Paraglaciecola psychrophila 170: one gene and its partners. The protein of the gene in region 1 interacts with the protein of each later gene in a pairwise test. Links are inferred from orthologs where the notes say so. Each region holds a gene or a part of one and is shown on either strand. Other genes may lie near its edges.

Region 1 (5,759 bases):
TTTGCCTGAAATAGCATTGAGGTATGAAGGCAAGGTTGAGGTTAAGGTTTTACCTTCACCGGTGCGCATTTCGGCAATTTCACCTTGGTGTAATACTTGGCCACCTAGCATTTGCACATCGAAATGACGCATTCCATACACTCGTTTACTAGCTTCACGCACTACTGCAAAGGCTTCGACCATAATATCTTCTGTGGTCTGTTCTTTGGTTAAACGTTCTCTGAATTCGCTAGTTTTGTCTTTAAGCTGTTCATCAGTTAAGGCTTCGTATTCAGTTTCTAGCTGATTAATAAGGTCAACGGACTTGCTCAACTTTTTTATTGTTCGGTCGTTACGACTTCCAAACATTTTGGTGAAAATACTAGAAAACATCGATTTACAGCTTCCAATCTAAATGATTAATAATTTTAATTGTGCACAAATAACAAACGATTTATGAACAAACCCGGTACTAAAAATAAAACAATCGGCATATAAGAGCCGATTGTCGTTAATATGTTGTTAACCCCTGCAAATTATTAGGAGCTTTTGCGATATACGTAAGGCAACGGATCCTGTTGTTTCCCTTTGCGTATGACCTCATAATGAACATGTGCACCAGTAGAACGGCCTGTGTTGCCCATCTCTGCAATAGTTTGTCCTTTAGTTACTACGTCACCAATCTTAACATTAAGTACTTTATTATGCCCGTAACGTGTAACTAAACCATCACCATGATCGATTTCAACTAATTCGCCATACCCATATCGAGAACCAGACCAAGTAATAATACCTGCACCAGTAGCCACAACTGGTTCGCCTTCTTTCCCTGCAAAATCTAACCCTTTGTGCATTGCGGGCAAACCACTAAATGGATCTTTTCGAATGCCATAATATGATGACAGCCATCCAGTAGAAATAGGTTTACCTTCTACTCTACTCTCTTCTCTTATATGGTCACTTAACATGATAGATTCAAGTATGTTGAGTTCTTGAGCTTTATTTTGGATTTTTTCAAGCATGCTTGTTATTTTTGACAAAAGTTCATCTTGTACTTGAATTTCAACTGAACTGCTGTCCAACGGTCCACCCATGCTAGGCATTTGATTAAAACTAAATTCGTCAGGGTTAAGCATAGCTTGCTCGACTAACCTTGAACCCAATGCATCTAAGCGTTGAATTTGATTCTGCATATCAGCTAGCTTTAGCATTACACCAGTCATTCGCTGTTCTGTAGTGGTTTTTAGCAAGCTGACTTCTTCAGCCTGAAGCACAAAGCCAGTTTTAGCATGCTGGATCCTAGCAATATTTTCTTCTGGAGAATGCGTAGAACGACTGGAAACTAAAAATAGCCCGCTGATTGCTAGTAAAGCCAGCAGCAATTTTTGCTTATCTATATTCAGCACAAAGCGTGCATTATTACTTCTAAACAGTAACGTTAATTTCATTACAATTGACTACCTTTTCAACATGGACTCAATATACCATTAAGTTTAATTCACCAAGAGATGTACTAATAGTATTTCTAGGTATACCAATCGCAACACTCTGCTGGATTTATATGCGTTTAAATATTCCGAGGAATACCTGTATCCGCATTTGATCAAAATTTGACGTAATTAAAATCAAGTATCAAAAACCGATTCTGGACATTAACATATAGCAGATTCGAATATCATTGATAACTATAGAAAAATCTATTTGGTTAAGCAGTAATCGAGTTGCCCAATGTGACAAAACAAGGGATCAATTTGTTAATAGTGGCGAAGCAAAGCGAATAGGCATCTCTTCTGGCGTGTCATAACCCACAAATTCCCAAGAGTCTTTACTATTTAACAATGCATTGAGCAATTTATTGTTTAATCCATGACCTGTTTTATAAGCAACTAGCTCACCAATAATACTGTGGCCACACAAATACAAATCACCTATAGCATCAAGTATTTTGTGTTTTAAAAACTCATCAGGATAACGCAAACCTTCAGGATTAAGAACGCGATATTCATCTAACGCTACCGCATTTTCCATGCTTCCACCCAATGCTAAATTGTGTGAGTTCATGTATTCAAGATCTTTCATAAAGCCAAAAGTTCGGGCACGACTAACTTCACCTACATAAGACGAGGAATCAAAATCTAGCACCATATGTTGACGAGTTTGACTGATAACTGGGTGTTCAAAATCAATCCTAAAGTCAACCCTAAAACCAGCATATGGGCGAAGCTCGGCCCATTTATCGCCGTCTTCGACCTTAATAGATTTATTGATCTTTATGAATTTTTTTGGTGCATTGATTTCTGCAATGCCTGCCGATTGAAGTAAAAAGATAAACGGACTCGCACTACCATCCATTATGGGTAACTCGTCACTGTCAACTTCTACAATAATGTTGTCTATACCTAACCCAGCTAAAGCAGAGGCTAAATGTTCAACGGTAGAAATTTTGACACCGGCAGCATTACTAATGCATGTACACAGCATAGTATCGCCTACAGCATCTGCGCAAGCGGGTATGTCCGCATAAGGCTCAAGATCAACGCGACGAAATACGATACCCGTATTCGCTGGCGCTGGCCGGAGAGTCATAGTGACCTTGTCACCTTTATGCAGACCGATACCTGTCTCTTGCACAGATTGTTTAATAGTGCGTTGTTTTATCATAACCTTTAGCTTAATGGAATAAAAAGCGGCACGCATAGTACTAAGTATACTTAGCATTGTCAAAAAACTGTCATATTTAACACAATAGCAAACACCAGCCGACTTTATGACAGATTTTTTACTAAATAATTCACTTTATTACTCAGTCTGCTTGCTTGCGCAAAAATGCTGGAATATCCAAATATTCCAAATCATTGCCTTGCACCGTTTTTTCTTCACTAGCAACCGTTTTTGAAGGTTCTGGCATCACACTTGCGCTTGGCATAGCGTGCGACCCATTAGCCTGCAATTTAAACTCATTACCGTCAGCAACCACTTTACTAGCTCGATTAGATACCAAAGAAATGTCTGGTTTCTTTTCAGCCCCAATGCCTGTTGCTACAACGGTAACGCGTAATTCGTCAGTCATATCCATATCGATTACGGTACCCACGACCACTGTTGCGTTTTCGGACGCAAAGGCTTTAACCGCATTACCTACGGTTTCAAACTCATCAATAGAGAAATCAGGCCCAGCAGTGATATTGACCAAAATACCTCTAGCACCAGACAAATCGATATCTTCTAATAAAGGACAAGCAATCGCACTTTCTGAAGCTTCTTCTGCACGGTCTTCACCCGACGCACTGCCATGGCCCATCATTGCGGTACCCATTTCAGACATAACGGTTCTGACATCGGCGAAATCCACGTTAATCAGTCCAGGACGTGTAATAAGCTCTGCAATACCCTGTACTGCACCACTTAAAATATCGTTAGCAGCACTAAATGCTTGTAACAACGGCGTACCTTTGCCCATCACTTTAAGTAATTTTTCATTCGGAATGGTGATCAATGAGTCAACGTATTTAGATAACTCTTCGATGCCTTGCTCAGCAAAATCGGTACGTTTTCTACCTTCAAACGGGAAAGGTTTAGTGACTACAGCCACAGTCAAAATACCCAATTCTTTAGCTATTTTGGCTACTTCTGGTGCTGCACCTGTACCTGTACCACCCCCCATGCCGGCAGTGATAAATACCATATCAGCGCCTTCAAGTGCCTGACGTATGGTTTCTCTGTCTTCTTCTGCAGCTTGGCGGCCGATATTAGGATTAGCGCCTGCACCTAAACCTTTGGTCACACCAGAACCAATTTGCAATGTCACATTTGCAGAAGAACTGCGCAACACTTGTGCATCTGTATTGATGGCAATAAACTCTACGCCTTCAATATTCTGTGCCACCATGTGCTCTATCGCATTTCCGCCGCCGCCGCCAACGCCAATCACTTTAATTACAGCTTCTTCGCTATGACTATCCATTAACTCAAACATTTTCACTCTCCGGTTTGTACATAAAAGCAGTCAGGAGTTCATCCTTGCCTGCTGCCCATTTTTTATCGTTTAAAAGTTTGTGTTTATAAATATTCTTAAAACTCACCTTTAAACCAACTTTGAATTCGTTGCCACACCCCTTCACTAACCTTGTTTTTCATCGCTAGTTGACTTATGACATGCTCTTTTCCGTATTGCAGAAGACCTACCGCTGTAGCAAATTTTGAATCTTCGACATATTCAGACAACCCTTTCATTCCCAAGGGTTCACCTACACGAACCGGCATTTGAAAAATTTCTTCTGCAAATTCAACCGCCCCTTCCATTTTTGCCGTACCACCTGTTAATACTATACCAGCGGCAATTTGCTCTTCTAATCCACTGGCACGGATTTCATCATGTACCAGTTCAAACAACTCTTGATAACGAGGCTCGATCACCTCGGCTAATGTATGCCTTGACATAGCTCTTGATGGCCTACCGCCAACGCTATGAACTTCGATATTTTCTTCCATACTGACCATATCTTTTAGAGCACAGGCATGTTTAATTTTTATCTCTTCAGCATGGCTAATCGGTGTACGAAATATCTTAGCGATATCGCTGGTAATTTGATTTCCTGCTGCTGGAATCACCGCAGTATGACGAATAGCGCCATCAGTATAAATTACCATATCAATAGTACCGCCACCGATATCGACTACACACACACCTAATTCTTTTTCATCGTCAGTCAATACAGCATAACTAGATGCCAATGCTGAAAAAATCAGTTGGTCAGCAGTTAATTCACAGCGTTCTACACATTTGACCAAATTTTTGGCCATGTCATCGGCACAGGTAATAATATGCGCCTGCGCTTCCATTCTAACGCCTGACATACCGATAGGATTTTTAATACCTTCTTGTACGTCAATCGTAAATTCTTGTGGTAATACATGTAACAAGCGGCGTTCGGCAGCAATAGGCACAGAACGCGCAGCATGAACTACGTTGTCTACATCTTCCTGAGTCACTTCCTGATTATTAATCGGTACCATGCCACTTTCGTTCTGACATTTCACATGGCGTCCCGAAATTGCCATAAACACCGAAGAAACGCTGCAGTCAGCCATCAATTCCATTTCGTGTATGGCACGCTTAACGGATTGCACCACAAGATTAAGGTCGTTCACGCCTCCCTTATCCATACCTTTAGATGCATGACTACCCACACCCACAATGCTAATAGAGTTGTCATTTAATAACTCACCCACCACGGCTTTAACATTACTGGTGCCTATGTCTAAGCCAACTATTAGCTTTCTTTCTGTACCCTTAGACATATTGTTCAACTCTGACACTCATCGCACTCATCCCACTCATTACAGTTAACACACTCACGTTAATTTAATCTCTTATTATTCAGTTGTTATCTTGCTTTTATTTATGCAGCTTTAACAAAGGTTTTCCAGCCTACGGCTAAACCTGTGTCATAACGCAAGTCAACATAATCCACCTGTCTGTCTTGTTGCGAAATTAGCGGTAATAAATCCACAAATCGCTGTAATCTGTCAATAAATTCAGTGCGTCCTAAATTCAATTTAATCCCATTGTTCAGTTCAACATTCCAAGCAAAACGTTCGCTTAAAAACATTTCTACAATATATAAATTGGACGTCTCTAATAATGACTGCATATTACGGTATCCCTGTAATACGGTCTGTTCACTTCCACCTGGTCCATATAAATTAGGCAGCGTTATTTTCGAATTCAGCTCGTCACTACTAATTTGCGCATCAAATGCGTCACCATATTGATTAAG
Region 2 (5,745 bases), 2.1 Mb from region 1 along the record:
TTGTAATTAATTTGAACATGGTCTGTAAGTGAATATTTGGAGGGGTGATTTTATTCATTATGGGAACGATGAAAGTGAAGACTGTATTTTATTAATGGTTATTAGGTTTGGTATCCTTAGGTTTCAGGGGGGCTAGTAATAAATAAAATATCCAAGCTAACCAAGAGACAAAAATAATTAGCAATACCCATGCGACCTTTTCACCTCCCTCAGTTCGATTTGATTTTGCTACTAATATTATGGGTATCAACCAAATCAAAAATAATATTATTACGATTAATAAACCAATCATTAAACACTTCCTTAGTCTGTGTCTGATAAAAAATTTAAATATAACGCCTTTTCTCGGCCAAATATCCTAAAATTAAAAATACTGAAATAACAATCAATCCACGATATAAATTTGGCACCCACAAAATAAGCTGTTTTACATAAGGTGTGGCAAACACAACTAACAATCCGTATCCAAAAGCGCAAACCAGTACAAATACAAAAGTACGGATCACGAAATGGTAAGGGCTGATCATACGTTTTATATGTTTATTAAAAACATCCCCATACACCACTAAAATAGTGGCCAAAATCGTTAAGGCGATTTCACTATAATAGGGATGTATCCACTGGCTAAGCTGAGTTAATAGCGACGGTGTCAATCCCATCTAAATAAGCTCTCCAAGTTCAGTAAACATATCCAACATTTGTTGTTCATTAAGTACCTTAACGCCTAGTTCTTCAGCTTTTGCTAACTTAGAGCCAGCCTTTTCACCCGCTACTACACAACTAGTTTTAGCAGACACGCTTCCCGCTACTTTTGCACCCAAAGATTGAAGCATAGCCTTAGCGGCATTTCTGTCCATTTGTTCTAGAGTTCCTGTAAGCACAAAGGTTTGCCCTGCAAGAGGTAAAGAATCCACCTCTATTTTGTCAATTTTAGGCCAGTGTATCCCTGCCACTAATAATTCGTCGATTACTTGAACATTATGCTCTTCTGCAAAAAAGTTAACGACGTGCTGAGCCACAATTGCGCCTACGTCACTTACTTCTTGTAAACTTTCCAAATCGGCTTTCTTAATCGTTTCCAAATCACAGAAGTACGCAGCTAAGTTTGTCGCTGTGGCCTCACCTACTTCTCGAATACCTAGTGAATACATAAACTTAGCTAATGTGGTTTGTTTACATTTCTCTAGAGATTGAATTAAATTAGCAGCAGATTTTTCGCCCATCCGATCTAAATTAGAAATTTGCATAAACTCTAACTTGAAAAAATCCGCAGGTGTTTTGACTAATTTTTGGTCGACTAATTGTTCGATAATTTTATCGCCTAAGCCATCAATATCAAACGCTTTTCGCGAGGCAAAATGTTTCATTGATTCTTTAAGCTGGGCAGCACAATAAAGGCCGCCGGTACATCTTGCTACGACTTCGTCTTCAAGTTTTTCGATAGCTGAGTCGCAGATTGGACACGTTTCTGGAAACACTATGTCTCGTGCATTGTCGGGACGTTTATCAACAATTACTGACACAACTTGCGGGATCACATCCCCTGCCCGTCTGATGATCACGGTGTCGCCTATTTTTAAACCAAGACGTTGAATTTCATCTTGGTTATGCAATGTAGCATTAGATACGGTTACACCACCCACAAAAACGGGCTCTAACCTTGCCACAGGTGTGATGGCACCTGTTCGTCCCACCTGAAATTCAACATCTTGCACCACCGTCATTTCTTCCTGAGCTGGGAATTTATGGGCAATGGCCCAACGCGGCGCACGGGCAACAAAACCAAGCTGTTGTTGCAATTCAATGTTGTCAGCTTTAAACACAACACCATCAATATCGTAATTAAGTGCATCACGAATATTACCTAAATGCTGATAATAATCTAAACACGCCTCTGCACCTTGGGCGACTTGTAACTCTTTACTTAAAGGTAAACCCCAATCGCTTAACTGTTTTAATCTGGCTGAATGACTATCCGCTAATGGATATTGTTCGTTTTCGACCAAACCTAACGAATAACTAAAAAATAACAGCGGGCGCTTAGCAGTAATGCGAGAGTCCAATTGTCGTAAGCTACCTGCGGCAGCATTGCGGGGATTGGCGAACGCTTTTTTGTCATGCTCTACTTGAGTTTTGTTTAGTCGGGCAAAACCATCTCGGGTCATGATCACTTCACCACGCACTTCCAAACGTTCCGGGTAATTGTCACCGCGTAATGTTAATGGAATATTGCGAATAGTGCGCACGTTGGACGTAATATTTTCACCCACACGTCCATCACCACGTGTAGCTCCGCGAACTAATTTACCGTTCTCATATAACAAGCTAACAGCTAAACCGTCTAGCTTGGGCTCGCAACTATAGCTAATTTCAGCATCGTCTTTGAGCCTGTCTTGCATCCTTTTTTCAAATGCTAAAAATGAGTCTTTATCGAAGGCATTGTCCAACGACAACATAGGCACCTCGTGAGCCACCTGTTCAAATTCAGGTAAGGGCATATCCCCTACTTTTTGACTGGGTGAATCATCGGTCAATAATTCTGGATATTTTTGTTCTATTATCTGTAATGCTTGCATCTGCCTGTCGTACTCGGCATCAGGCACACTAGGATTGTCTAATACATAATATTGATAGTTACATTCTGCAATGCTGGTTTTAAGTAAAGCGAGTTGATTAATAATCTCTTGCGAGGCTGCCATAAAGCATTCCAGTAAAATAAAGTTGAGTTTTGCCCTGAATATTTATCCATGGGCAAAAGAATAGTATGGAGTTTAGTAGATCAGCTTTTTAATAAACGCTGACGTTCGAATTCTCGGATTTTTTCTACGTATTGTTGCAGACTTTGCTTGGTCAATAATGTACGTCTGCCATCGTATATTTGTGCTGAAAACTCATCTGCAATTTTTCGGGCTGCGTTGTGCATCATGTTAAACACTTGATGTGGCTCACCTTCAATTGGCAAAATCATAAATAACGAAATACCACCAGTAGTGAAGTTTTCAAGGTTATCAATGTCAAAATTACCCGGCTTGAACATATTGGCTAGGCTAAACAATACCGGCCCTTTGCCATTTGAATTAATATGACGATGGAAAATATCTTGATCACCGAATTTAAAACCCAAAGTGAGTAACATCGGCAGCAATGCAGATCCCGGAATAGGATTGTCGTCTGCAGACTTAACATTTAGCACTAACACTTCTTGTGGTTGCTCAGACTCAGCAGGCTTAGCTTTTAGTTCCTCTTTAGGCTCTGGTTTAGCAGTCGGTTGATCATCAAAATCGATATGCATTTGCTCTTCTGCAATTTTAGGATCACGACGTTTTCTAATTGCCTCAGCTTTATTTCGCTTAACCACAGTGCGAGCTTGTTCCGATGAACTTAGTTTTTCAGCTAGAGTGGCATGCGCTTTATCCTCTTCCTCTTTATTCTCAGACTCTTTAATCTCAGCCGCAGGGAGATGTGCCTTAGTTGGCTGCTCGGCTAAAGTGCTGGATACCTGTTCATTTTCATTCTCGGGATGTGACGCTTCTTTTTTTAATAAAAATGGGGGAGGCTCTGGCACTTGGTGATGATCATTAGTGCCAACGTTATGATTAGAAGCCCCATAAAAATTTGGGGAAACCATTTTCTGAGTCTTGTTTGATGAAGCTTTTTCTTGCTGTAAAATAGACACTGTTTCTGCCGCTAAAGAGGTATATTTAGAAGCATATTCAGGCTTGGGTTGTGTCACTACAGAAGCATAGATTTTACTGGACGCGACTTCAGGCTCGACTTGAACACTCGCTGTGGGAGCGTGTTCTACTGCAGCTTTATCAGCATCAACAGCCACTTTTACATGACTAGACTTATCAGCAGACACAACTCTCACTGTTCCTATGCCTAAATCATCAAACTCATTTTTAGGTGAGGTGGTGGTAGCTAGATCAGATTCAACTTCATCCTCCCCACTATCAAATTTAATATCAGAGTCTTCGTCAGAGTGGTTATTTTCATAATTTAACTCTTCGTCAAACCTATCATTATCAGACTGCCAACCGGAAGGTTGATATTCTTGATCTTTTTTATTTTTGCTAGCGTTTGCTTTCTTATCAGTATTTTTTCGAGAGAGCCAAATACCGTGAACGGCAAGACCCACAATCACCAAACTGCCTATTATTAACAACGACCAACGTAAACCATCTGCTTCCATTAACTTACTCGTACTTCTTTATTCTTCATTAAAAGGGGTAATGTATTTTGTGTTTAGGCTTGGGCAATTGCCACAGCTTCATCAACATCTACTGCAACCATTCGTGACACACCAGGCTCAGACATTGTAACACCGGTTAAATGTGTTGCCATTTCCATGGCTATTTTATTATGGGTAATAAAAATAAACTGTACAGTTTTTGACATTTCAGACACCAGTTTACAAAATCTAACCACATTAGCATCATCCAGAGGCGCATCCACTTCATCTAACAAACAAAATGGTGCTGGATTCAATCTAAAAATTGCGAACACCAATGATAAAGCGGTCAGCGCTTTTTCACCACCAGAAAGTAAATGAATTGTGCTGTTTTTCTTACCTGGGGGTCTGGCCATGATCGTCACACCTGTTTCGAGTAAGTCATCGTCAGTCAGTTCAAGATAAGCCGTGCCGCCGCCAAATACTTTAGGAAACAACAGTTTTAGGTCTTCATTTACTTGATCAAATGTTTCTTTAAAACGTGAGCGGGTTTCTTTATCAATCTTACGAATAGCTTGTTCTAAAATATCTAAAGCAGACACTAAGTCATCATTTTGGTCATCAAGATGTTGTTTTCGCTCAGCCTGCACATCATACTCTTCAACAGCTGCAAGGTTAACAGCACCTAGCCTAGCCACAGACGCGATAGTTTCATCTAATAGCGTTTGCCAGCTTTTTTCATCTGCGTTTTCGGGTAACGTGTCTAACACCGTTTTAAGACTTTGCTGCATTTCTTGTAGTTGTTCTAATACACCGTTAGCTCTGACGCGATAACCTTCACATTCAAGTTTAATGCTTTGCAATTCACTGAGCATTACCTGAATTTTATCAGTGACACCTTTTTGACCTTTTTCAGCTACGGTTAACTTTTCGTCTACAACGGCGAGTATTTCATTATCCGTTTGTTGCTGAATATCCAAAGTGTTTTTTTGCTGTAACAACTGTTGTAACGACTCTTGTTGGTTTTCTAGGGGCATAGCCAGTTCAGCAAATTCAGCCTTTAAGAAACTCAACTTTTGCTGCATGTTATTCAGCAGCTGTGCTTCACGCTGCTGATTGGCGGTTAACCCTTGATACTGGCTTTGTAAACTTTGTAAATGCAAAGCTAATTGGTGTAACTTATTTTTAGACACTTCTAGCTGGGTACGATTATCGGAGACTTTTTGCTGGTGCTGTTCGCGGATTAGCTCACATTCACGTTGCTGCTCTTGAAGAATTTCTACTGATTGTTCGAGCTCTTCTGCTTGCATCGATAACTCTTCAAGCTGTTGTTGTTCTTCTTCAGTAGTATTCTGTTGGCGCAGTAATTCTTGTGATAGGCGGGTGTTGCGCCCCATATTTTGTTGTTGCTGTTGTGCCAGTAATTGCCCTTGATTCTTTGCTTGCTGCAAATTGAGTTTCAGATGTTCAAATTGCTGTTTTCCTGTTTCTGCATTTTGATTAGCAACAACCAGTTTATCTTCAGCGTCACTAACCGCTAAATCTGCAGATAAAACTTTGAGTTGCACTAGTGC
Region 3 (5,742 bases), 510 kb from region 1 along the record:
CTACTGCAGTATTTCCTGAAATGGTGGTGCAGATGATTGCTATTGGTGAAGAGGCGGGCGCGGTTGATGAGATGCTGAGTAAAGTAGCAACTATATATGAAGGAGAAGTAGACGATATGGTGGACGGCTTAACCAGTTTATTAGAGCCCATGATTATGGCTGTATTAGGCGTAGTGATTGGTGGCTTGATTGTCGCCATGTACTTACCCATATTTGAAATGGGCAATGTGGTATAAATGATTTCACTTTTTTAACCTTCTGTTACCTATCTCATGGCTTGCCAGATGAAATTCTGGCAAGCTACAATTATTAATTATTTCTCATTTATTTTTTATAAGTTACTTTATGCAAGCAACATTTGAGTTAATGGCTGACTCACCGGCCTTTTTTATGGGTTTTGTGTTTATTGTCAGTTTGATGGTAGGCAGTTTCCTAAATGTGGTTATTTATCGTTTACCCGTTATGATGGAGCGCGCATGGAAAGCCGATGTAGCTGAGTATACGGCTTCACAAACCCAAGCCGCGCCTGCCACAGACAGTTCCCATAGTTCCAAAGAAGCGCCTTTCAACTTAGCTAAACCCGATTCAACCTGCCCCAAGTGCCAACATAAAATTAGAGCATGGGAAAATATACCTTTCATTAGCTGGTTACTGCTCAGAGGCAAATGCAGTCAATGTAAGAACCCTATCTCGATGCGTTATCCTCTGGTTGAATTAGCGACCGGTCTTTTATCCACATTAGTTGCATGGCACTTTGGTTTCGGTTTAGCCGGCTTTGCTGCCGTCATAGCCACTTGGTTATTGATAGCGATGACTTTTATCGACCTAGATACCATGTTATTACCCGACCAATTAACCTTATCGTTGTTATGGTTAGGCTTATTGATGAGTATCGAAAGCCCTTTTGTATCTAGCCAAGATGCGCTGATTGGCGCTGCTGCTGGTTATTTAAGTTTGTGGAGCTTGTATTGGGCATTTAAGTTACTGACTGGCAAAGAGGGCATGGGATATGGCGATTTTAAACTACTGGCCGCAATCGGTGCTTGGGTAGGTTGGCAACATTTACCGGTGGGTGATATTACTGTCTTCATTTGTCGGAGCGATTGTGGGTGTGACTTTGCTTACCATCCAAGGAAAGGACAAAAGTCAGCCCATCCCCTTTGGTCCTTATCTCGCGGCTGCGGGTTTTTTAACTTTGTTGTATGGTGATTGGATTGTTACACAATATTGGCAGTGGATGTTGCCTTGAGCATTTAAATGCTTTCTACCACAGAGCTCACTGAGCGTTGGGCAGCCAAGCGCTGCACAGAGGAAAAAATGTTAAGAAAAATGATATATAAGTCTTTTCGGCAACGCCGACACACGCCTTTGCTTTTCTCTGTGCTCTCTTTGCCCTCTGTGGTTCAAAATTATTTTTTCTTTGGCTTTTCAGCATTTAAGATCTTTTTACCACAGAGGACACCGAGCGCTGCGCTACACAGAGGAAAAGAATGTTATAGGTCTTTTCGGCGAAGCCGCCACACGCCTTTGCTTTTCTCTGTGCTCTCTTTGCCCTCTGTGGTTCAAAATTATTTTTTCTTTGGCTTTTCAGCATTTAAGATCTTTTTGCCACAGAGGACACCGAGCGCTGCGCTACACAGAGGAAAAGAATGTTATAGGTCTTTTCGGCGAAGCCGCCACACGCCTTTGCTTTTCTCTGTGCTCTCTTTGCCCTCTGTGGTTCAAAATTCTTTTTTCTTTGGCTTTTCAGCATTTAAGAGCTTTCTACCACAGAGGACACCGAGCGCTGCGTTGCACAGAGGGATAGTATTAAATTGGCAGGGGGTATGGTTGTGAGTGATTATGTGGTGGGTATCAGTGGTGGTATCGGCAGTGGCAAAACGACTGTCACTGACTTATTTGCAAAACTTGGTATAGAGATAATTGATGCCGATCTGATTGCCAGAGAAGCAGTAGAGCCAGGTAAACCCGCCTTAAAAGCAATAGTGGATAAGTTTGGTCTGGCCGTTCTAGATGATTCAGGGTATTTAAATAGAGCTAAACTTCGCACTTTGGTTTTTGAGGATAGTGAGGTTAAAAACTGGCTGAATGAACTGTTACATCCTGTTATCAGGCAACAAATGTTATTACAGACACAACAAGCCAAATCGGCTTATTGCCTTTTGAGTGTGCCACTATTGGTTGAAAATAAATTAAATGAGCAAGTTGATAGGGTGGTGATTGTTGATGTAGATGAACAAACTCAACTGCAACGAACTTTGTTACGTGATAAAACTAATGCACCACAAATCCGTGCGATTATGAATGCTCAAGCAACTAGGCAGCAGCGTTTGGCCGTGGCAGACGATATTATTGACAACAATGGTAAAGCGAATGATTTAATCAAACAAGTGGCGCATTTACACCAACATTATCTGCAGTTTGCGAAACAAATTTGATCTTTCTGTTAAACACAAATTGATTTTAGCCTATTGATTTGACCAAAAATTCTTTACAATGTTTATTCACTGCAATTACCGCAGTTTAACCAATATAAACAGGTCATCATGTCTCAAGCAATTTACGAATTTCCACTCAATGAAAAGGTGCGTACTTACCTTAGGCTTGAGCAGTTATTTAAGCAGCTTGAGCAAGGCAAAATTGCCAGTGAAGATTGGCAATATATAAATTTTCTCAACTGCCTTTTTACTTTGCTCGATTTGTCAGAACGCATCGATTTGCGTAACGACGTGCTTAAAGACATTGAGTCACACGAAAAAAACTTAGTTATCTGGTCGCAACACCCCAACATTGATGACGATGCTTTACAGTTCGCATTACGTAAGATTTTACGTTTACGTGATTCATTAAAAAGTAATAAAAAAGTGGGCGCAGAACTCAAAGAAGACCGATTTTTAGCATCCATAAGACAGCGTTTTTCCATTCCTGGTGGCACCTGTAGTTTTGATTTACCCAACTTACACTATTGGTCACAGCAGCCGAATGAAAACAAGCAGCGAGATATCAACAGCTGGTTGCAAGAACTCACACCTATTCAGCAGGCGATGGAAATAACACTTTCATTTTTGCGCGAAAGAGGGCGTTTCAGCTCAATTGAAGCAGAGAAAGGTTTTCATCAAGGCATTGCTGAAGATAAAAATGAGTTAATTCGAGTCTTGAGTCCAACTGACGAAGGACATTATCCGATGTTGTCAGGTAATAAGTATCGCTATGCTATTCGCTTTAATTTATTTACGCCTACCATGCAGGGGAGTGTAACGGTAGATAACAAAGTGAGTTTTAAATTAGCGTGTTGTTAAACGTTTCAATTGACCTATTCGAGGTGATGTATCTCTATGACAACTAACGTCAGCTGTCCTAATTGTAAAAAAAATGTGGAATGGATCGAAAGTAATCTTTTTCGTCCGTTTTGCAGTAAAGTTTGTCAGTTAATTGATTTAGGTGAATGGGCCGACGAGGAAAAGTCTATTCCTTGCGGTGCAAATAAAGATCAAGAAACCATTACATTGCCCGACCTTGATATTGAAGATATTGAGGCAATGTTAAGTGAGCACGCCGAAGGTTTTTTTAAAGAATAGATCAACTGATTAATCATTAATTAATCAAATAACTATTGATTAATTAAATTGATTTACCTAATCGATAATAATTATTTTAAATAACTAATCCCAATATGTATATTAAACGTAGTAAATTTTATTAACCTAGATGGAGACCAAGATGTCTAACCCAAATTTTGAAGATAAATCAGGACAAGCAGTACCACAGTGTACATTTGCTGCACGTGTTAACGATGAGTGGGTAAAACTCACCACTGACGAATTGTTTAAAGGAAAAACGGTTGTTGTTTTTTCTTTACCTGGCGCTTTTACTCCAACGTGTTCTTCTACCCACCTTCCTCGTTACAATGAGTTGGCTAAAACATTCAAAGCTAACGGCGTAGACGAAATCATTTGTGTGTCTGTAAACGATACATTCGTAATGAACGCATGGGCAGAGCATCAAGAGTCAGACAATATTACACTTATTCCAGATGGAAACGGCGAGTTTACTGACGGAATGGGCTTGTTAGTGGATAAGTCTGAGATCGGTTTTGGTAAGCGCAGCTGGCGTTATTCTATGCTGGTTAAAGACGGCGTAGTAGACAAAATGTTTATTGAGCCAGATTTACCAGGCGACCCCTTTGAAGTATCAGATGCAGATACTATGCTTGCCTATGTTGCACCCACTGCAAAAGCTTCAGTACCTACTGTTGTGCTTACTAAGCCAAGCTGTCCTTTCTGTATTAAAGCAAAAGCATTGCTTGATGCAAAAGGTTTTGAGTATGAAGAATTGGTTATGGGCAAAGACGTTTCTTTCACCGCTCTTAAAGCGCTTTCAGGCAACGAGTCTTGGCCTCAAGTGTTTATTGGTGGCAAGCTGATTGGTGGTTCTGACGATTTAGAAGCTTATTTCGCGTAAAGTCTACTTAAACAAAAAATGGCGCTAAAAGCGCCATTTTTTTTGCCTACAAATTAGTAAATTGTTTTGCAACTGGATATAGTAGAGCCTATTAAATAATAGAAGTTTTGACTTAATGAAGTTTCTTTTACTGCTGCTAATATTCGCGTCTATCACAACCGTTTTCAGCGTATCATCCCAGCCTGTCGAAGATAAATTTGATAGATTTGATGCAATTTATCAAGCACAACTTGGCACTACACGTGGCTGCCAAACACCTGACGCGAATATGTTTAAGGTCTGCTCTGATAGCTTAAAAAATGATGGTAATGCCCCCTATATATTACATCATAATAAAGTCACAGAAAAAGTAGTGGTGTTGTTTCATGGATTAAGTGATTCGCCATTTTACTTACGCTCTATTGCGCAATCTATACATCAACAAGGTATCAATGTGATTGTTGCCTTAATGCCTGGTCATGGTAAAAACCACGCCGATGAAGATATGCAAGACGATAAACTGGCAGATCGCTGGCGGGCGCATGTGTCTGATTTGGTTGAGTATGCAGCGAGTTTAGGCGAACAACGTTATTTAGGTGGCTTTTCGACGGGCGGTGTTTTAGCCACTGAGTATATTTTACAACATCCTGAGGCTGCTAAAGGTTTAGTATTGTTTTCTGGTGCCTTAGCATTGGACTCAAGCGTAGAGTCAATTGCCAATATCTGGGGAATACAATGGTTGGCTAAATTGTTAGACGGTGAATATGCAACGCAAGGGCCTAATCCTTACAAGTACCCGAGTGTGGGGCGTTTTTCAGCATTTAAATTAACTGAAGTTATCTTTTCAGTTCGAGATTTGATTGAGCAAGGTGTAACGCTAAATCTGCCTATTTTTTCTGCTCATTCAATGGCAGATATCACTACCCCCATAATCGGTGTCAAAGACCTTATGGCTGCGAATAAAGGACCTAATAGCCTATTTGAAATTTCTTTAGATGTTGATGTTTGCCATGCTGATGTGGTGATAAACCAAGAACAATTGTCTGATATGCACTATGACGCCTCATTACTTGAAGACATACTGCCTTGTGAAGTGCCTAAAGTTAATCCTAAACATGCAGATATGTTAGATTTTTTGAGTCAATTTTTGACCACTTATTAGGGGAGGTACAATGAATAATTGGATTGTTCTACTCAGAGGGAGCAATGTTAGGGGGAAAAACATTGCTCCGATGCAACAATTAGCAGACATGCTGGTTGGCTTCGATTGTCAGAATGTTTAAACTTATACTTAAAGTGGCA
Region 4 (5,873 bases), 2.8 Mb from region 1 along the record:
ACTGCAATAGGCGCACCATCACCTATAGGCACGTTACCTACATATATACGTTTGGAAGGTCGGCGATTAATGGGTGATTCAGAAAACATAGTAATAATTTTCCTATAGTTATACGGTCATTTATTCAGATAAGGGTAAATCAAATTTAGCAATACGCCCAGAAGGTAAGAAAGTCATGTCTATACGTTCACCTGCATAGCGTATTTTCACTACTTCTGGTGCACCTAAAGTAACCACAAAAGGTGGGATACCGGTGACTGGCATGACTCTTCCTTTAACTTTAACCCCGTAAGCTATATTTTCACCTGTAGCATCAGCCAGATTCATCCAACAATCACCAGAAAATTTAAATATCAACTCAACTGGTGCAGCTGTTTCGGTCTCTACTTTTGCAATAGCAGCACTAGACAATATTTCCAAATCAGCGGTATCACTAACGCTTTCTGCGCTAACAAGTTGGTTATCGATGGTTAACTCTTCGATGACGACAGGCTCATCCAAAAAATCACTTTCATTCGTCTGTGAAGATAATAAAAATTCTGAGTCTGAGGTTAACGTTTCTTCGAGTGGCGATGCTTCTTGAGTAATCACGTCATCAATAACCGTTTTAGGGTAATTACTCTTAATTGATGCTGAAGTCTCAGTAGAACTTTGTTGAAACCACCAAATTACCACTAGGGCAATGATTGCGGACAAAATCAAATAAGTCACTAACATTAATTTGTCATCATTGGCCTGATTGGCCACTCGACGGGAAAAACTTTGCAGCTTAATAGGTTCTTTTATCTGAGTACTCAGTTTTTCAAAAGCGTTAAGGATCACTGCTTCTTCAATATGAACATGTTTTGCGTAAAGCTTTAGATAGCCTCTGACAAACGTTAACGAAATATTTATATCGAAGTTATCCTGCTCGATGTCTTCAATGAGGGCCTTTTTTAATTTCATTTTGTCGGCAATGTCTTGGGTGGATAAATTGGCACGCTCACGTGCCTGTCTTAATATCTGACCAGGCCCTTGTATATCCGACTCTGGTTGCTTTACTTCTTCTTTTTCAATCATAGTTTAGCTTTACTCTACAACGCTTGGGGCAACTAAAAATAACTCCTTACCATCAAAAATAGCCGACGCATCAGCTAAACCATTCCAGTCTATCAGACGTTGCATTTTGATGTTGTAAAGAAGCGAAATCCTGTATAAATTCTCACCACTGGATACGATATGGAACTCTGGCGTATCCATAATTTCTGACTCGACTTGAGCCGCTTGCATAGATGATTGTTCTGCAACCGCTTCACGAGCTTGGGAAATATCTTGCACTGCTATTTTGACGACTTTTTCGATTGATAACAATTCATTCTTTTTAGGCAGAACCCCTGAACTATTAGAAATATTTTCAGATGCTTTAGATGCAACTAATCCTGAGACCTTTTCAGCTTCTTGGTTCAAGAATGGAACTTTGGCTGCTTTATCTGGAACTTCAGGTTCTGGCTGCTGATCAGATAACATTTTTATGGTCACAGCATCATCTGGATACAATTTTAATAACATATTCGAATAACTTGCTGCGGCAGTGTCGTTGCCAGTGCCACGCTCTATCTTCATTGCCATCAACAGACTTTGTGGACTAATCTGGGCAATTTTTTCATAGCGTCTGAGTATAGCTCTAGCTTCTTGCCAATCTTCTACCTCAACTAACGAGCGAGCAAATAAAAACAAACTGTTAGCTCTACCAGGTTGATGATTAACCGCGTTACGTAAGTATTGAATTGCGTCTTCAGGTTGACCTTGACTTCTACTGCACAACGCTAAGTTTTCGTAAGTCTCAGCGCTGGAAATATAACTGCTGGTGTTCACTGCTTTAAGGAAATACTTTTTGGCTTTTTCATAAACACCATTTTGACATAAAAACGCACCATAACTATTCGCAATGTTAGCATTTTGGGGATCAAGATCCATAGCATATTGATATGCGTTTTCAGCTTGCTCTAACTCATTCACACTTTGATAATAATAAGCCATAGCAAAATTGGCGTCTGCTGATCTTGGTGCAAATTCTAATGCTTTATCTAAATTAAATTTTGCTTGTCTAAAGTTTCCGTTACTAAGGTACGTTAAACCCAGAGAAACGCGGGTTTTAGATGCTTTAATTTGATCAAAATTTTGGCCGTAATTTTGGTTACTTTGACTGGTGCAGGCGCTGAGCAGCATCAGCCCAATAAATACAATACTGAACATTTTTAGCATAGAGTTCATTAGGACCTGTTTGACATATTGTCGATAAAAATTTATTAAGTCATTTTGACTGAAATACTCTCGCCTTTCAGCTGTTTTTTCAACACTCTTTTGGTGCGATCCACCACTTCACCCACCAACTGCCCACAAGCAGCATCGATATCGTCTCCTCTAGTACGACGAACTACAACTATGAGCCCATATTCCATTAGGACTTTAGCAAAACGATCGATCCTCGAATTACTAGAACAGGTGTATGGCGAGCCTGGATAAGGATTAAACGGAATAAGGTTTATTTTACACGGGGTATCGGCCAATACCTTTGCAAGTGCATGAGCTTGGTCAGTGCTATCGTTAATCCCATTTAGCATCACGTACTCTACCGTTACCTTACCTTGGTTGGCGTTCGACTTAGCTAAGTATCTTCTGACACTGGCCAAAAACACCTCAATTGGATATTTTTTATTAACGGGTACTAGCACGTCACGTAATGCATTATCAGGTGCATGTAATGAAATAGCCAACGCTACGTCTATCTGGTCGCCCAACATATCAAGAGCTGGGACTACACCTGAAGTACTTAAAGTTACTCTGCGTTTGGATAAACCAAAAGCAAGATCATCCAACATCAACTCCATGGCAGGCACCACATTCTTAACATTCAGCAACGGCTCACCCATACCCATCATCACTACATTTGTGATCGGACGTTTGGCAGTATCATTATTCAGACCTATTGTGGTTGCGACTCGCCAAACTTGGCCAATAATCTCAGAGACTTTTAAATTACGATTAAATCCCTGTTGCCCCGTAGAACAAAAAGTACATTCAAGTGCACAACCTACCTGTGAAGACACACATAAAGTCGCTCGGTCGCCATCAGGGATCCAAACCGTTTCTACTTCTTGGCCACCTTCTAGCTTCAATGCAAATTTAATGGTGCCGTCGGCAGCAGTCTTTTGATATGCGATTTCTGGTGCTTTGACTTCACATTTGGCTTGAAGTTTTGCTCGCAAGGCTTTATTAAGATTACTCATCTGTTCAAAATCTGCCACGCCTTGCTGATAGATCCATTTCATGACTTGCTCTGCTCTGAAAGGTTTTTCTCCCATTTCATTAAAAAAGGTACGCAAACCTTCTCGAGTTAAATCAAGTAAGTTAATTTTTTTAGGTTGGGCAGATACCACTTCAGTTGACACAATAAACCTCAATACTTAAACGAAACTACTGCTATTTTAACCGATTACTCAGTTTTTGCAGCACATATAATAAATAACACAAAAGGGAGCCTAAGCTCCCTTTATCAAAACTGATTTAAGCTTAACGAGTGCGTGGGCAGATTTCTTCATCACTAAAGAAATAAGCAATCTCACGGGCCGCTGATTCAGGAGCATCTGAACCATGGCAAGCATTTTCATCAATTGAAGCTGCATAATCAGCACGTAACGTACCAGCTAGAGCATCAGCAGGGTTAGTTGCCCCCATTATTTCACGATTTTTCAAAACAGCATTTTCACCTTCTAACACTTGAACCATAACAGGACCAGATGTCATGAAAGAAACTAAAGCAGCAAAAAATGGACGTTCGCTATGCTCAGCATAAAACCCCTCTGCTTGCTCTTTACTCAAATGTAGCATTTTAGACGCCACTAATCTAAGGCCAGCAGACTCAAAACGGTTGTAAATACCACCGATAACATTCTTTGCAACTGCATCGGGCTTAATAATAGAAAAAGTTCGTTCTAAGGCCATTTTCTTTACTCCAGTATTAGTAATATTTCGTCTTAATATTTGGTCTTAATATTTAGTCCTAATGGACACGTAAATAGACACATAAATAGACACATAAAAATTCGCGCGGATTATATGCAATTAGACACCAAATACCTAGTATAGATTGCATATTATTCTGTTCTCCCTAAAATCAAGGTTGCCATAATTGTGAGACGAGGTGATCTTGATTAAATTTTTAGTGCTCATTCCTGTTGTGTTGTTTTTAATTTGGTTTATGTATTTGAAGAAAAAGGGCTATAGCTTAGGGGACGGAAAACAAGGGTTTATATATATATTCACTTTTTGCGCTGTGATCGCTGTTTTTTACAGCTCTTTGTTATGGATTACTGAATAGTGCTGACGAGCTAATAATACTATTTACCAAAATACAGATAATAAAAAAGAGCGATAAACGCTCTTTTTTTTATGAAGAAAATATAAATCAGTTTATTGGAAAATCTCGATATCAGCTTGTGCTTTTAAAGATTCGACCACGGCACCATATATTATTTGAGACTTACTCGATGCAAGGCGATTTTGTAATGAAGTCAATTGTTGAGCATTAGCTTCAGCAGCAGAGTTTACTTGGGTCAGTTGCACTAAAGAAATGTCTCCAGCAATTAAGTCAACAACACTAGTATCCGTAGCAGATAACTTGAACAATGCATCAACAATAGACTGTGACAATGCCGGGTCATTGCGAGTTACCGTTTGCTTCTCTTCCCAGCTTAGCTCAAGTGTAGCTAATCTAGGATTAACATCTTCATTATTTACCAATGCTTGTTTAAGTTCCAAGGCCCAATCTCTAGCAGCCTGTTGAGCCGATTGTGCAGCTAATGTCTGTTGAATTTGTTCTTTAACCTCTTCAATAGTCTTTGTCCGCTCGGGCTCATGCTCGGCAACTCTAACAACTATAATATGATTCCTGGCAAGCTCTATCACTTCACTATTTACCGCATCTTCAATTAGTTCAAAACTAAAGGCGCTTGATAAAACGTTAGGGTTAGACACAGCATCGGGCGCATTGGCTCGACTAAATAAATTAGTAGTATTTATCGTTTTACCGGCTAAATCTGCAACTTCTTCAAGATTGTCAGGTACTTCAAAAGCTACTTCTGACATTCTTTGACTAATCTCATAAAAACGCTCTTCTGCTTTGAACGTTTTGACTTTAACAATTATTTCTTCTTTGACGTTTTCAAAAGCATTAACTTGCTCAGGCTTAACATCAGTTAACATAATAATATGGTAGCCAAACTCACTTTTAATGACGCCACTCACATCATCTTTATTGGCAAGTGAAAAGGCCGCTTCTTCAAATGCAGGATCCATAATACCTTTGCCAAACCAACCTAAATCACCACCATTTTCAGCACTGAAAGTATCGCTTGAAAATCTTTTTGCAAGTTCTGCAAAATTTTCACCTGCTTGTATTTTCGCTAGTACCTCTTCAGCCTTAGTAGCAATTGCCTCATCCTCATCAGCACTTTCAAACAAAATGTGTGCCGCTTGACGCTCTTCATCAGTACGATAATCAAAAAGGTTTTGTTGATAGTATTCTGCAATCTCATCGTCCGTGACTACAATCGAAGACAATAAATCATCTAATACTAATTCAACATAAGACAAACTGACTTTCTGCTGAGTATCAAACTGACTAATGTTACTTTGATAGAAACCTAAAATTTCATCGTCACTGATGTTAACTTGGTCAACAAATTTAGACGCTGGTATATTCAGATATCTTATGTCACGACTTTGCTGCTGCATCAAATATGCTGATTTTGCTTCACCGACTAATGCGAATTCAGTTCCCATTAATGACTGTGAAAGTTGTCTACGCACCATATCAACTCGCATGTAGTCTC
Region 5 (5,769 bases), 4.3 Mb from region 1 along the record:
ATTGCCAACCAAACCAAGCTTTGTATGCCGTTCTATATGGATTTCTTGGAGGATCCCATTTTCAATCAAGGCTACACGTGACTCAGAAGGGGTAACATTGATTAATAGTTCAGCACTCATTAATGATCCCGAATTCAGTTAATAACAGTCTTGTTTGGTATAACGGCAACCCTACAACTGCGCTGTAACTGCCGTTAATATGTTTCACAAATTGTCCGCCTAGGCCCTGTATGCCATAACTTCCTGCTTTATCTTGAGGCTCACCCGTTTTCCAATACCATGCTATTTGCTGTGGGCTTAGAGGCCCAAAACAGACTTGAGTTTCAACGACTACGGTTTTTTGTTGTTTGTAGTTAGTGATAGTGACGGCTGTTAATACTTGGTGGGTGTTATCGGACAGCAAACTCAACATACGCAACGCGTCAGTTTTGTTTTTTGGTTTACCTAATATATTGCCATCTGCTACCACTATGGTGTCTAAGCCCAGCACTAATTTTTTGGCCCCTGCTCTTTTGTAACCTAAACTAGACTTTTCTTGCGCCATTCTTCGAACGTAGTTGTCAGGGGTTTCATGGCTCAACACGGCTTCGTCAATATCCACTGGGTATTGACTAAATGGTATGCCTATTTGTTTCAGTAATTCAGCTCTGCGAGGAGACTGTGAAGCTAGAAGTAACATCATCAATTTAAACGCAACTGGCGACGAATTTTACGAAGTAACCAGAATAACCAAGGCCATATCACCATTGAGCTGGCAACGGGCCACAGATAATCGAATAAGAAATAAATGTCGGTGATCAAATGTTGAACCCAAAAAATAACCAAGTTATATAAAGCCGCCATAATCCCAATAATGACAGATTGTTGCCAAACTGAATAATTACGCAGACGTTTATGATTTGCCGCTAACACATAAATACATAGGCACATAGCGAAGCTATGCACACCCATGCTGGTGCCAAGTAATATATCTAGTATTAGACCAGTAAAAAACGCGACCCCTACATTGACTCTGTTGGGCAGCGCTAGTGCCCAATAACTTAATACTAATAAGACCCAATCTGGGCGGTACAAATCTGCGATTGCGGGCATTGGCATAATCTGGAGTACCAAGGCGATGATAATACTCAGCGCGATAAAATAATTGCGTAAGCTCATTTTGAAATAATCTCTTTTACTGCTTGTTTATCTTCAGATGTGCGCTCTGACCAGAGTAATAATAAGTACTTTAACCTGTCAAGTTGGGCAATAGGTTTTGCTCTGACCTGGGAAAATGGCCTACTTTCATCTCGAATAATGGATGTGATAGTGGCTACTGGGTAACCTTCTGGGAATACATTGCCTAAGCCTGAGGATAACAATATATCACCTATTTTCAGATCACTACTATGGGCAACATGTTGGATTAAAAGCTCATCCAAGCTGCCAGAACCAGAAACGATCAAACGCACGTTATTTCGCGCTACCCTAACCGGTATGGCATGGGTGACATCTGCTATGAGCAATACACGGCTATTAGTCGAACTCACTTGCATTATTTGGCCAACAATGCCTTTAGCATCTAAAACAGGTTGCCCTTCATACACCCCATTTATAGCGCCTTTATTAATGACTATCTGATGACTATAAGGGTTGTTATCCACGGCCATGAGTTCGGCTACAACTTTGCGGGTGTTGTGTTGCACAGGCGAATTTAAAAGGCTACGTAAACGGTCATTTTCTTCTTGCAAAAAAGTTAAGCGTTGCAGTTGGCCGTTCATCACCATAGCATCATGAGTCAACTTAGCATTATCATCAAACAACCGTTCGTGAGAAACAAAACGACTTGCGCTGGCATTGAGCAATTGGCCGGGAAGATTAGCTAGGTATTGCAGTGGGCTAACCAATGAATTGAGGTACACCCTAGTGGTGCCAAACCCGTCTAGCTTGTGGTCGAACAGAATCAGTGCGATAGACAGAAAAAGACCCAGCGCAAGTCTATTAGGCAAAGAGGGTCCATTTGAAAACATTAAATTCATTATCGTCTGCCTAAAGGAGACATGATGTCGCCTTGATTACTATGAAATTTCAATAACTATTATTCGTAGCTAAACAGATCGCCTCCATGGATATCGATCATTTCAAATGCTTTACCACCCCCTCTTGCGACACAGGTAAGTGGATCATCTGCAATCACAACGGGTATACCGGTTTCTTCCATAAGAAGACGGTCTAAGTCTTTAAGTAAGGCTCCACCACCGGTAAGTACCATGCCGCGTTCAGAAATATCAGAGGCTAGTTCTGGTGGTGATTGTTCAAGGGCCACCATAACAGCCGACACAATACCTGTTAAAGGCTCTTGCAAGGCTTCAAGAATTTCATTGCTGTTAAGTGTAAAGCCACGTGGTACACCTTCTGCTAAGTTGCGGCCACGTACTTCAATTTCTTTGACTTCTTCGCCTGGGTACGCTGCACCAATTTCATGTTTAATACGTTCAGCTGTTGCCTCGCCTATAAGCGAACCAAAATTACGACGCACATAAGAGATAATAGCTTCATCAAACTTATCACCACCAATTCTAACTGAAGATGAATACACGATACCATTGAGTGAAATAATGGCTACTTCTGTGGTACCACCACCAATATCTACCACCATAGAGCCTGTTGCTTCTGAAACTGGTAAGCCAGCCCCAATAGCAGCAGCCATAGGTTCGTCGATCAAATAAACTTCACGAGCACCCGCACCTAAAGCTGACTCACGAATTGCACGTCGTTCGACCTGAGTTGAACCGCAAGGTACGCATACCAAAACTCTGGGGCTGGGGCGTAAAAAATTATTATCGTGTACTTGCTTGATAAAATGCTGAAGCATTTTTTCTGTGACATAAAAGTCAGCAATAACCCCATCTTTCATGGGGCGAATTGCCTTTATATTACCAGGGGTTCTGCCTAACATTTGTTTTGCTTCACGCCCGACGGCAGCGACACTTTTGGGGCCACCTGTACCGCGTTCTTGACGAATTGCAACAACGGAGGGTTCATTGAGAACAATACCCTTATCTTTTATATAGATTAGCGTATTTGCTGTGCCGAGGTCGATTGACAAATCGTTGGAAAACATTCCCCGTAGCTTTTTGAACATGTAAAAACCGCACTTTTATTGATAAGATTAATATTCGTTAACTGTACCAATGCACTGGGATTTGGGCAAGTACAGAGCATCAACAAGACCATAAAAATAACAGTTTCAACACGTTTTTATGAATTTGACCTCAAAAGAAACTATAAAACTGTGTTAATAACTATAATAAGTTGGAAACCTAGCGATAAATTTTAAGAATTCAGATGAATGAAGAAATATCTAAAAAACTCTGTCAAAGAGAGCGTCAAGCTCGGTGAGCTGCTGAAGTTATTTTAGAACAAAAATCTTTAGAACTGTTTCAGCGTAATCAAGAGCTAGAAGATTTCAAAGAGAACTTGGAAAACAAATTATAGAGCGCACCCGTGAAGCAGAAAAAGCGAAAACCGAAGCACGTGCGGCAAACTAAGCGAAATCAGAATTTTTAGCCAATATAAGTCATGCTATCAGGACACCTTTGACCGCTAGAAATCGTGTGTAATTCAATAAATTTGGAAACGCATTTTTGTAGACAAGAGATACATACCCAAGAGAGTAGTTTTTGAAATCACGGTAATGTGACATATGAAAACTGACGACAATCGTCATAATTTCACTGGTGGTCATTTGCCCTTCTCTTTGACGTTTTCGCGTACCGTCTTCAAGCAGTTGTTTACACCATTGAGGTATAAATACTTTGCAAAAATAATCGACATCACAAAACAACTCAACAAATTTACTCATGCCTGTTCCTTTTTAGATTCATCTCTTTTAGTCGAAAGTTCGGATCTTGGAACAGGTATTTAGTTTAGTTTCTTAAACAGGATTCAGGTTATCTAGGAAACGTTTTGACGCTTTTTGTTTTGCAAGCGTTTTACCACGATCACTATATTTACCTAACGTTTCGTCTCTGTCACAAGCAATGTTCTGACAGACTACAATCGCTTCCTGGCGATTAAATTCTTGATATAAACGATCGATTCGAGCACTGTTTAGTTGCTCTTTTAAACTTTCGATAGTATTCAGTAGGCTATGTTTAGATATTTGCATTTGTTCCACATCTTGCAAATCTCCTTGCCACTGGTTGTATTTATCGGTGATGGCATCTTTAATTGCTTTATGGGTTCTTACTGCTTTTGCGTAAGTTTCTATTACTGGGGTGATATCTAATTCAGGATCATCAATCACTTGTTCATATTTTAAATTCATCTCTATTAGTGCAGATTGTCTATCTGCATCAGCGAGTATGGCATTTTTGCGAAGTGCTCCAAGCTCTTTTTCCAAGCTGGCGGCATTAGCAATTTATGCTTCAAGTGAGCTGTTGTAATTGTCGTATTCGGATTGTTTTACAGATATTTTGTTTTCAACATCTGCAACCGATAGATCGCTAGACAGAATATTTTGGCTAAACGAAAGGGCAATGATAAGAGTGAATTGAGCTATACGGTTCATTATTCGACTCCAATCTGGATGCTTGATGGCAACTATTTATGTCATAACAAAAATCGGGCGTAACATTACCAGATCACAACTATGCCATTGAGTTACAACGAAAAGAGCAAGTATGTTAAATGGGAAACGCTATTTTATTAACATCGATTAAGTTATTCACACCCAAACCAACTCAAAATACAACGCGCACTTTATGATAATTGGACTCCACTGCACCCTTGAGTGTGGGAGCCCAAATAAAGTAGATTGGGTACATATGTTAATTAAACATCTCTCGCCAATGAATGATCCTATCGCTTCCACGAAATTGGCCAAAAGTGACGGTAGCTTCGGGGTGATCATCTGCATTAATGAAACCGTCTGCATTCCAATCATAATTTAAGTAATCTGACCAACCAGTGGCGTCATTGTTGGGATCTAATTGTAATTTCACTTCCCCCATAGTACCTGGTGCACTGAGTAAAAAGTCATTATTGTCGTCAGCCACGCCCAATAACAACATCCCAGTACTAGAAATAGTATTGATGTCACCGGTAATATCAGTGCTGCCGCTTGGTAATAATTCCATATGATTGGCACTTTCTTCAAAAGCGATACTGGTACAATTATCAGCTTTATTCAGTAACCACTGTCCTGTATCGTAATATTCTGTTTGAATCGGCACAACTAATGATTCGGTTTCAGGCCCATAAGTACTAGATAGCGATATCCGACCATAACGAACTTCTGTGCCTATTACATTTTCTATGCTCAGACTATTACAACTGGCACTGACATAACTATCTCGATAACAAATTGAGTCAGAGCCCCCTTTACCGGTAAAAGTGGTAGTAAAAAATCCACTAGCAAAAACTAGGTCCACGGACCCGCTAAAAGGCGATGTAATGTCAAAAGTCGAGTTGTTTGTGCCGACCTTATTATATTGGAATAGGCCATTATTGATTGCCACAGTGCCCGAACCGTCATAATTGGTATTGTTGGTCACTATGGGTGCATCTCCCACATCTATTTCACGGGCTGTGCCTGTTACAGTGTAAGTAGAGCTGTCCAAATAACTTAAATTGGTTTCAAGAGTTGACTCATCCGGTAGATAGTTCCAATCGGTGTCGCTGTAGTTATCGGTTACTTGATCAAGGGCGTTGTAAGCTGTGACGGTTAATTCTGGATTTGTTGCAAAACCAATAGTTTCACCAATATAACTAAATACGCCACAGGTA

The links.
Region 2: the proteins of ftsZ (region 1) and zipA interact in binary tests that used the Escherichia coli proteins (3 or more experiments, as listed by UniProt). The link is inferred for Paraglaciecola psychrophila 170 from one-to-one orthologs.
Region 3: the proteins of ftsZ (region 1) and zapD interact in binary tests that used the Escherichia coli proteins (3 or more experiments, as listed by UniProt). The link is inferred for Paraglaciecola psychrophila 170 from one-to-one orthologs.
Region 4: the proteins of ftsZ (region 1) and C427_RS15965 interact in binary tests that used the Escherichia coli proteins (3 or more experiments, as listed by UniProt). The link is inferred for Paraglaciecola psychrophila 170 from one-to-one orthologs.
Region 5: the proteins of ftsZ (region 1) and C427_RS22525 interact in binary tests that used the Escherichia coli proteins (3 or more experiments, as listed by UniProt). The link is inferred for Paraglaciecola psychrophila 170 from one-to-one orthologs.

The regions. Positions count from the first base shown.
Region 1 is NC_020514.1:855,079-860,837, reverse strand. What follows is about bases 1,870-4,687. They hold ftsZ (cell division protein FtsZ), read right to left. Parts: upstream 3,956-4,687; coding sequence 2,783-3,955; downstream 1,870-2,782. Other genes in these bases: ftsA (cell division protein FtsA), read right to left, coding at 4,051-4,687; lpxC (UDP-3-O-acyl-N-acetylglucosamine deacetylase), read right to left, coding at 1,870-2,640. Also shown: preprotein translocase subunit SecA, read right to left, coding at 1-372; C427_RS03795 (M23 family metallopeptidase), read right to left, coding at 519-1,427; more of lpxC, read right to left, coding at 1,726-1,869; more of ftsA, read right to left, coding at 4,688-5,280; C427_RS03775 (cell division protein FtsQ/DivIB), read right to left, coding at 5,382-5,759. UniProt on the Escherichia coli protein: Essential cell division protein that forms a contractile ring structure (Z ring) at the future cell division site. The regulation of the ring assembly controls the timing and the location of cell division.
Region 2 is NC_020514.1:2,909,991-2,915,735, forward strand. What follows is about bases 1,987-4,790. They hold zipA (cell division protein ZipA), read right to left. Parts: upstream 4,193-4,790; coding sequence 2,780-4,192; downstream 1,987-2,779. Other genes in these bases: ligA (NAD-dependent DNA ligase LigA), read right to left, coding at 1,987-2,699; smc (chromosome segregation protein SMC), read right to left, coding at 4,246-4,790. In the rest of the region: C427_RS12725 (DUF3392 domain-containing protein), read right to left, coding at 327-659; more of ligA, read right to left, coding at 660-1,986; more of smc, read right to left, coding at 4,791-5,745. UniProt on the Escherichia coli protein: Essential cell division protein that stabilizes the FtsZ protofilaments by cross-linking them and that serves as a cytoplasmic membrane anchor for the Z ring.
Region 3 is NC_020514.1:1,367,357-1,373,098, forward strand. What follows is about bases 1,622-4,422. They hold zapD (cell division protein ZapD), read left to right. Parts: upstream 1,622-2,546; coding sequence 2,547-3,299; downstream 3,300-4,422. Other genes in these bases: coaE (dephospho-CoA kinase), read left to right, coding at 1,827-2,438; yacG (DNA gyrase inhibitor YacG), read left to right, coding at 3,336-3,578; C427_RS05940 (glutathione peroxidase), read left to right, coding at 3,721-4,422. In the rest of the region: C427_RS05915 (type II secretion system F family protein), read left to right, coding at 1-236; more of C427_RS05940, read left to right, coding at 4,423-4,461; C427_RS05945 (alpha/beta hydrolase), read left to right, coding at 4,577-5,602. UniProt on the Escherichia coli protein: Cell division factor that enhances FtsZ-ring assembly. Directly interacts with FtsZ and promotes bundling of FtsZ protofilaments, with a reduction in FtsZ GTPase activity.
Region 4 is NC_020514.1:3,646,192-3,652,064, forward strand. Bases 1,361-4,292 are described here. They hold C427_RS15965 (bifunctional tRNA (adenosine(37)-C2)-methyltransferase TrmG/ribosomal RNA large subunit methyltransferase RlmN), read right to left. Parts: upstream 3,432-4,292; coding sequence 2,289-3,431; downstream 1,361-2,288. Other genes in these bases: pilW (type IV pilus biogenesis/stability protein PilW), read right to left, coding at 1,361-2,244; ndk (nucleoside-diphosphate kinase), read right to left, coding at 3,553-3,984. Outside these bases: ispG (flavodoxin-dependent (E)-4-hydroxy-3-methylbut-2-enyl-diphosphate synthase), read right to left, coding at 1-89; C427_RS15955 (RodZ domain-containing protein), read right to left, coding at 121-1,059; more of pilW, read right to left, coding at 1,069-1,360; C427_RS15980 (SurA N-terminal domain-containing protein), read right to left, coding at 4,453-5,873.
Region 5 is NC_020514.1:5,114,440-5,120,208, reverse strand. The notes cover bases 1,102-3,929. They hold C427_RS22525 (rod shape-determining protein), read right to left. Parts: upstream 3,125-3,929; coding sequence 2,078-3,124; downstream 1,102-2,077. Other genes in these bases: C427_RS22515 (hypothetical protein), read right to left, coding at 3,917-3,929; mreC (rod shape-determining protein MreC), read right to left, coding at 1,155-2,018; mreD (rod shape-determining protein MreD), read right to left, coding at 1,102-1,158. In the rest of the region: rng (ribonuclease G), read right to left, coding at 1-120; C427_RS22540 (Maf family protein), read right to left, coding at 110-679; more of mreD, read right to left, coding at 682-1,101; more of C427_RS22515, read right to left, coding at 3,930-4,384; C427_RS26620 (hypothetical protein), read right to left, coding at 4,403-4,552; C427_RS22510 (LamG domain-containing protein), read right to left, coding at 4,812-5,769. UniProt on the Escherichia coli protein: Forms membrane-associated dynamic filaments that are essential for cell shape determination. Acts by regulating cell wall synthesis and cell elongation, and thus cell shape.